DNA from 2 places in the Rhizobium sp. BK098 genome. Region 1 is predicted to be linked to the other one. Evidence: predicted binding sites of a transcription regulator. Region 1 holds the regulator's gene; the other holds the start of a gene.
What was found. Region 1 encodes LexA, which represses DNA repair genes until DNA is damaged. Its sites were predicted from a motif close to TGTTCNNNNTGTGTTCNG; they were not measured.
Positions count from the first base shown of each region.

Region 2: the regulator LexA is predicted to act here: its motif matches at 2,679-2,696, upstream of FHT73_RS16735 (ATP-dependent helicase).

Region 1 is NZ_JACHYY010000010.1:92,996-97,445, reverse strand. Features, by position in the region: gene kdsA (3-deoxy-8-phosphooctulonate synthase) at 1-368, opposite strand, end outside; gene FHT73_RS23400 (VOC family protein) at 365-1,252, opposite strand; gene lexA (transcriptional repressor LexA) at 1,673-2,395, shown strand; gene FHT73_RS23390 (ComEC/Rec2 family competence protein) at 2,376-4,450, opposite strand, start outside.
Region 2 is NZ_JACHYY010000006.1:60,437-64,886, forward strand. Features, by position in the region: gene secD (protein translocase subunit SecD) at 1-1,572, shown strand, start outside; gene FHT73_RS16730 (SMP-30/gluconolactonase/LRE family protein) at 1,621-2,496, opposite strand; gene FHT73_RS16735 (ATP-dependent helicase) at 2,772-4,450, shown strand, end outside.

The DNA.
Region 1 (4,450 bases):
AGGAAAGCCGGGATCTGCAGGATATCAACCGTCTTGGAAACGATGGCGCACTGCTCTTCCGTGTGGATGTCGGTCAGGACCGGGAAGCCATATTCCTTCTTCAGGTCTTCAAAAACCTCCAGCGCCTTTTCCAGCCCGATGCCGCGCTTGCCCGACAGCGATGTGCGGTTCGCTTTGTCGAAGGAGGACTTGTAGACGAGGCCGATGCCCAGCTTGCCGCAAAGTTCCTTCAAAACGCCGGCGACCATGAAAGCATGGTCGCGGCTTTCCATCTGGCAGGGACCGGCGATCAGCGACAGCTTTGCAGTATTGGAAAAAAGGACCTTGGAGGCACCCTCGCCGACGGTGACTTCGGAATTTGTGCTCATTTTATCTCCTCAAAGGCGAACAATGCGCCCTGACCGGGCGCCAACCTCGCCAATAGACGATTGTTCTTACGCGTATAGGTGACGCCGTTAGCAGTGAAATGCGACGATGTCACGGAAAGATCGCGCGTTTTGAAAAGGATTGCCCGCGCCCTGAGCCCCGGATCATTCGTGCGAACAGGCAGATCATAGAATGCCTCCATTCCTTCCGGGGTCAAAATCTCGAGATCGGCATTGGCAGTCCTGATCGTCAGGCCAAAGGAATGCTCCATGATGCGTGGGTCGCCGACAACCTCTTCGAAGAAACCGCGATAGACCGCCGGCTTCGGCGCGCAAAGCGCTACCCGCGCGATACCAGTCACGCCGTTCTCGTGACGCTCGAGCGCGCTGCGATCAGCCGGCAGCGGATTGATGCGCTGACAGCAGAAAGCGAGAAAATCCGGCGCGCGCAGATCGGCGGCAAAGGCAAGACGAAAGCCTGCCGTGGTTTCTGTTCCATCCGGCATCTTCATCGGACGCGAGAAATCCAGCATTCGCCCCGCCGAAATCGCCGCCGCGTTGAAACGCTTATCATCCGCCACCGCATCATCCGTACCGAATACCACGGCCGAAAAGCCATCATCCCCCACCCGGAAACGATAAGCCTGATCGCGCGCGACGAAAACATTGCCATCTACGATGCTCTTCTCGCATTGCTCCGGAGATGCGACGCCCAGAGGTTCGAGATAGGTTTTATCGGCAAGGAAGACGCAGGCATTCTGAGTGCCAAAGGGATGGCGCGCATCTGGAGCCACCGTGAAACCGAGCTTGCCTAGGCGTTCGCGCGCCAGAGCGATATTGACGGTCGGCAGCACGAGATGATCCAGCGGATGCGGAGACGAAATCATGGCTTCTCCTGTTTGCTTGCGGAAGCAGATTTGCGCCCATCCCCCAAGCAATTCAAGATGGGAGGATGGAACATCCCGAAGCACACGACATGGATTGAAGGCGATCTCGCAAACGTGATTGCTGATTCTCTCCCATAGCCGGCTTATGCAGTAGTGTGGCACTTTGATCCAAATGCTGGGCGCACGGACTGAACGACAAGGCCCTGGAAGCGAACAGAGCGGCATTTCTCATATTTTTCCATGGGTTAACGCAAGTATGGCGCCTCGATGTTCCGATCCGATCTATTCGCAAATGGTAATTATTTAACTGACCCCACAAGGCTTTACCGAAATTTAAGCACTTGCGGAACACATATGGAACATATAGTGTCCGTTCTGGATTTGTTTCACGGCTTTTCTTGATTCTGAGGTTCCAAGACGATGTTGACGCGCAAGCAGCAGGAACTGCTTCTCTTCATTCACGAACGCATGAAGGAATCCGGTGTTCCGCCATCCTTCGACGAGATGAAGGATGCACTGGATCTGGCATCCAAATCCGGCATTCACCGCCTGATCACGGCGCTGGAGGAGCGAGGTTTCATCCGCAGGCTGCCGAACCGGGCCAGAGCGCTCGAAGTCATCAAGCTTCCCGACGCCTATAATCCGAGCCTGCAACAGCGCCGCGGTTTTTCGCCCAGCGTCATCGAGGGCAGCCTCGGCAAGCCACAGCCCGTTGCCCCGCCCGCTCCGTCGAAAGTGGCAAATGACGATCACAACGGCTCGGCGTCCGTACCCGTGATGGGTCGCATCGCAGCCGGCGTTCCGATCTCCGCCATCCAGAACAATACGCACGACATTACCGTTCCCGCCGACATGCTCGGCTCCGGCGAACATTATGCGCTTGAAGTTCGAGGAGATTCGATGATCGACGCCGGAATTTTCGACGGCGATACGGTCATTATCCGCAATTCGACCACGGCCAATCCCGGCGATATCGTCGTTGCACTCGTCGACGATGAAGAAGCTACCTTGAAGCGCTTCCGTCGCAAGGGTGCCTCCATCGCGCTGGAAGCCGCGAACCCAGCCTATGAAACCCGCATCTTCGGGCCGGATCGCGTCAAGGTTCAGGGCAAGCTCGTCGGCCTTATTCGTCGCTATCACTGACCGGTGAATTGTCCAGAACTGGTGGTGCCTTTGCAATTGGCGCGTCGAATTTGTCGGTGCGCCAATCATAGGTTCGATGCCTGGTCCATGGGCGCTGCGGGTTGTTGAATGCGGCTGAGATGATGGGCTTGTCTACGGAAAGCACCATTTCGATGGAGCCGGTTTTGCGCAATGTCGCACCGGTTATGAGCGTTGCTCCGGAGCGGCAGTGGTCCAGCCGCAGCCGGATTGGCGTCACAACAATGTTCCCGGTGTCGCAAGCCGCGGGCAGATAGGCCGCGTTCTCGATGGTGACCAATATCGCGCCGTTTTCGAGCATGGCGACACACCATGCTCCCTTCTGACAGGCAAAGCTGCCTTGCATGGTGCGGTCTAAAGCTTCTTCCATTGCGGTGCGGACCGCCTTCTGCTCGTCATTGCTTAATCGCTTATGCCGATCCGTCTTGCTGATCTGCGGAAGCCGGCTATCGGTCGGGAGCATGGTCGGCGGTTGATGTTCGGCTGCGACTAGCGCTTTCTGCCATTGCTCGAAGATGAAGGCCTGCGGTCTCTCGCGATTGGTGGCGAGGATATCATCCTGGCGCAAGGCAACGAGAATGCCATCTTCCGCGATCATCAGATCCGGCTTCGGCACACCAGAGCCGAACGCGGCCACACCGACAGATGACAGCAGCAGCAACAGGCCCATATGGCGAAGCCGGGTCCGCAGCATGCTCATGATCAGGAAGCCGGCGATGAAAGTCGGCATCAGCCAGCCGGGCTGGCGGCCGAAGGTAATGTCACCTCCCCACCCAGCCACCGTTTTTGCAATAGCGATCACAAGCTCCAGTCCCTCACCGGTGACTTTCCAGAACGGTCCATCGATTCCGAAAGGCATCAGCAGCATCGCCATCATACCGAAGGGCATGACGATGAAAGAGACGACGGGCATGGCCGCAAGATTGGCAGCAAGTCCATATGTCGCCAACCGGTGAAAATGCTCGATCGAGAAAATGGCCGTCGACGCACCGCCGATGAACGAGGTCGACATCACACCTCCAAAGAAGCGCGTGACGAACAGTAGCGGACTTAACAGACGGATGCGCGGCAGGATGTTTTCGCGATGCCGCCGTCGTTTCCAGAGCGAATAGCCTGATACCAGCGCCAGCGTAGCGGCGTAAGACATCTGGAAACTCGGACCGAGTACCTGAGACGGTGACAAGACTAGGATGACGATGGCTGAGAGCGCCACATTGCGCAAGCTGATGGATGGCCTGTCGAAAAGTACGGCCACCAGCATGATCGCCATCATGATGAAGGCGCGTTCGGCGGAGACGCCGAATCCGGAAATGAGGTAATAGGCCGTTACCGTTAGAAGCGCGCCGAAGGCTGCGAACTTCTTCGTCGGCCAAGCCTGGACGACGCCGGGAAACAGGCTGAACAAATAGCGCAGACCGACATAGAAGATGCCAGCCGACAACGCCATGTTGAGACCGGAAATTGCGATGATGTGGGTCAGGCCGGCAATTCTCAGAGCCTCGGTCGTATCCTTCGAGATCGCACGTCTCTCATCGGTGACAAGCGCTGCCGCAAAGGCGCCGGTATCTCCGGGCAAGGTTTGCCTGATGCGGTCGCCTATGCTGTTGCGCAGGCCAGCGAGCCAGATATCGGCCGCATCCAGTAGCGAGCCGGCAACATTGTCACCGGATGGCGATAATAATTCCGGCGTTCCGTAGGCAAAGCCATTCGCGCCGATGCCGTTGAAATAGGAGCTGAAGGCAAAATCGTTGAGACCCGTCAATGCCGGTCCGGCCGGAGGCGTCAGGCGCGCCCTGCCCCGGATTCGATCCCCCAGATCGAACGGCTCCGCCTGCTTGCGCACGAAGACCGTAACCCGCTGCGGCGCGCGACGGATAGAGGGTTTTTCCGTTGCCTCGACGCGGACGATATAGCGCCAGCGCCCATTGTCATAGGATTCCCGTCGCTCGATCTGCCCGGTCACGGTCGTCGTCACGGCCGAGTCGAGCATGACGGTGGAAACCCGCCAACTTTCCCACTGCGCGAGCGCCATGCCCA
Region 2 (4,450 bases), on a different contig from region 1:
ACGCTTGCAGCCCTGCTGCGCGCCGGCGCTCTGCCCGCCAAGCTCACCGTCATCGAAGAACGCACCGTCGGCGCCGATCTCGGTAGCGACGCGATCCAGAAGGGCATCTATAGCGGCCTCGTCGGCTTCGTCCTGGTTGCCGCCTTCATCTTCGTGCTCTATGGCGCCTGGGGCATTCTCGCCAATGTCGCGCTGCTCATCCACACGGTCCTGACCTTCTCGGCCCTGACGCTTGTCGGCGCCACGCTGACGCTGCCCGGCATCGCCGGTATCGTCCTTGGTATCGGCCTTGCGGTTGATGCCAACGTTCTCATCAACGAGCGCATCCGCGAAGAAACCCGCAAGGGCCGCGGCGCCTTCGCCGCTATCGACAATGGTTTCAAGAAGGCCTATTCGACGATCATCGACGGCAACATGACAGCCCTCATCGCCGCCGCGATCCTGTTCTACTTCGGCTCCGGCCCCGTTCGCGGCTTTGCCGTGACCATGGGTCTCGGTCTCATTATCTCGATGTTCACCTCCGTCGCCTTCGTACGCGTCGTGATGATCGCCATCACCCGTCGCCGCAAGCTGAAGGTGATCAACATCAGACCGCTGATCCCCTTCAGCCCCTACGACAAGCACATCCAGTTCATGAAGGCCCGCTTCTTCGGCGTCACCGTCTCGGCGATCCTGTCGATCGCCTCGGTGGTTCTGTTCATCCATCCGGGCCTCAACTACGGCGTTGATTTCCGCGGCGGCATCCAGATGTCGGTCAAGACCAAGGACGCAGCCGATCTGTCCACGTTCCGCGAGGGCTTGAACACGCTCGGCCTCGGCGAAATCGCATTGCAGTCCTTCGGCGACAACAACAGCCTTCTTGTCCGCGCCCAGCGCCAGGACGGCGGCGAAGAGGCGCAGACGGCGGCAGTGACCAAGCTCAAGGCCGAAATCGTCAAGATCGACCCAAGCGCGACCATCGAAGGCACCGATGTCATCGGTCCGAAGGTCTCGGGCGAGCTTGCCTGGGCCGGCATCCTGTCGGTCGTAATCGCCAGCCTGGCGATGCTCGTCTATATCTGGGTGCGGTTCGAATGGCCGTTCGCGGTCGGCGCCATCGTCACGCTGGTGCTCGATGTGACCAAGGCGATCGGCTTCTTCGCGATCACCGGCCTCGATTTCAACCTGACGGCCATCGCCGCGATCCTGACGCTTGTGGGATACTCGGTGAACGACAAGGTCGTGGTCTATGACCGCATGCGTGAAAACATGCGGCTCTACAAGTCGATGCCGCTGCGCGACATCATCGACAAGTCGATCAACGAGACCCTGGCGCGAAGCCTCTATACCAATGCCACCGCCTTCCTGGCGCTGGTGCCGATGGCGATCTGGGGCGGCAGCGCCGTCTCCAGCTTCGCGATCCCCATGGTGTTCGGCATCCTCGTCGCCGGCGCCTCATCGGTCTTCATCGCGGCGCCGATCCTGCTGTTCCTCGGCGACTGGCGTCGCCGTCATGCCAAGCCGGTCGCCAATGACACGGCGTCGGCAGACGGCAAGTCCGGTAAGGACAACAAGCAGATTCCTGCTGCTTAACACATGAAAAGAGGACATGCCCGGCGTCCGGGCATGTCCTCCAGCCGCTTACGAAATCGGCGGCATATGCAAAGGCAAGCCCGGACGCGGGGCCGTAATCTTTTCTACAACTCCGTTTTCCTGCTCGCTGACGAGCAGATGCTTGCCGTCCACGGTGAAGGCGATATTGGCCGGCCTTGTGCCGTCGGTGCGGATATGGCCGGCCATTTTTCCCTCGGTGTCCACCATGGAAATTTCACCTAGGCCGTACATGGCACAATACAGCATGCCACTGCGATCAAAAGCGAGGCCTGCCGGTCCGCGCAGCGCATTGACGGCAGGGGATGTCATCGACTGGACAAACATTTCCTGCCTGCCGCCCACGACCTGCCGATAGATTTTTCCGGTCAGCGTTTCGCTATAGTAGAGCAATCCGTCGGTACCGAAGGCAATACCGCTCGCAAAGAGCAAGCCGGCTGCCAGGACCCGGATGACCCGGCCCTCCGACGGATCGATCTGATAGACGCAGCCATTATAAGCCGCCTTGAAGAAATCGGGATGGATGTGGCCGCCTTCGAGAAGATTGGCAAGGCGGATACCGGAATCGATCATATAAAGCAGGCCGTCAGGTCCGAAAGCGAGTGCATTCGGATGGAGAAACGGACCATCGGCGCTGCCTTCAATGACCTGCAGGACGCGGCCTTGCGCCGACAATCTGACAAGGGAATTCTCCGGGCCATTGGCTACCCAGAAACATCCGTCACCATCCGCCGCAATCCCCATCGGCCAGCCGCCGACCCGGCAAAGTTCCTGCGGTACGCCGCTTGCGTCGAAAAGTTTCAGACAGCGGCGACTGGCATCCATTTCTACGACCGCGAGGCGACCGTCCGGCAAGGCCACGAGGCCGCTAGGCAGACGCAGCCCGGTGGCAATCGTTTCGTTCATGTTTTGAAACCTTCATTCTACGCATTACGAAGCCCCAAAAACTCAAAATGCTGCGCCGAAATGATACATAAGCACGAAGAAGATCCTTTTCGAGCCGGGCGAATGCAAATCCCGATAAGATTCTTGCGCCAGAGGTCACATCCGCGTGCGAGCCCTGTTAATCTTGACAGGCTTTAGCGATTCGGAACATCCATAGAACGTTCCTATATCTTCGCGTTTGCGATTCGCCGCATATCGCGCTCCGCGCCGGCCGCCGGAGGTAGTCAGGAGAGTTGATGACCGCCGCCTATCTGGAAAAGCTGAACCCGGAGCAACGGCTGGCGGTGGAACACGGCACGACTGTAGGCGACGGTCATATTGCCGGGCCTCTGCTGGTCATCGCCGGAGCCGGCTCCGGCAAGACGAATACGCTTGCGCATCGCGTCGCGCATCTGATCGTCAAAGGCGCAGACCCGCGCCGCATCCTGCTGATGACCTTTTCGCGCCGCGCCGCCGCCGAAATGGGCCGCCGCGTCGAGCGCATCTGCCGCGAGGTGCTGGGTGCGAATTCCGGCATCACCGCCGATGCACTTGCCTGGACAGGTACGTTCCACGGCATCGGCGCGCGCCTGCTGCGGGATTATGCAGAACAGATCGGCATCGACCCGGCCTTCACGATCCACGACCGCGAAGACAGTGCCGACCTGATGAATCTGGCGCGCCACGACCTCGGCTTTTCGAAGACGGAGAACCGCTTCCCGACCAAGGCGACCTGCCTTGCCATCTATTCGCGCTCCGTCAACGCCGAAGCGCCGCTCGACGGCGTGCTGCGCGACTTCTTCCCTTGGTGCGCCATGTGGGAGCAGCAGCTGCGCGATCTTTTCGCCTGTTATGTCGAGGCAAAGCAGGTGCAGAACGTGCTCGATTACGACGACCTGCTGCTCTATTGGGCGCATATGCTGCAGGAGCCTCTGATCGCCGAGGATATCGGCAGCCGCTTCGACCATGTACTCGTCGACGAATATCAGGACACCAACCGGCTGCAATCCTCCATCCTGCTCGCCCTGAAGCCGGATGGCCGGGGATTGACCGTCGTCGGCGACGACGCGCAATCGATCTATTCCTTCCGTGCCGCCACCGTACGCAACATTCTCGATTTCCCCAAGGCTTTTACGCCATCGGCCGATATTGTCACGCTCGACCGCAACTATCGCTCGACACAGCCGATCCTAGCTGCAGCTAACGCCGTGATCGATCTTGCGTCCGAGCGCTTCACCAAGAACCTGCGCACGGAGCGGCAAAGCGTAGAGCGGCCGCGGCTGGTGACCGTGCGCGACGAGGCCGATCAGGCGCGCTACATCGCCGATCAGGTGCTGGAAAATCGCGAGGGTGGCGCAAGGCTCAAGCAGCAGGCGGTGCTTTTTCGCACTTCGAGCCATAGCGGCCCGCTGGAAGTGGAGCTCACCCGCCGCAACATCCCTTTCGTCAAATTCGGCGGGCTGAAATTCCTTGACAGCGCCCATGTCAAGGACATGCTGGCGGCGCTGCGTTTCGCCCAGAATCCGCGCGACCGCGTGGCCGGCTTCCGCCTGATGCAGCTCCTGCCCGGCGTCGGCCCTGCGACAGCACAGCGCGTACTCGACCAGATCGGCGAAGATGCAAGCCCGATCACGGCACTCACAGAACTCCCGCCGCCACCGCGCACGGGAGACGATTGGACCGCCTTTGTCGAGACGATGCGGGAGGTCAAAAGCGGGAAGGCCGGCTGGCCATCGGAAATCGGCCTCGTTCGCCAATGGTACGAACCGCATCTGGAACGCGTATATGAGGATGCATCGACCCGCCAGGCGGATCTCGTCCAGCTCGAACAGATTGCCGCGGGCTACGGCTCGCGTGAGCGCTTCCTCACCGAGCTGACGCTCGATCCGCCCGACGCCACCAGCGACCAGGCGGGTGTGCCGCTACTCGATGAGGA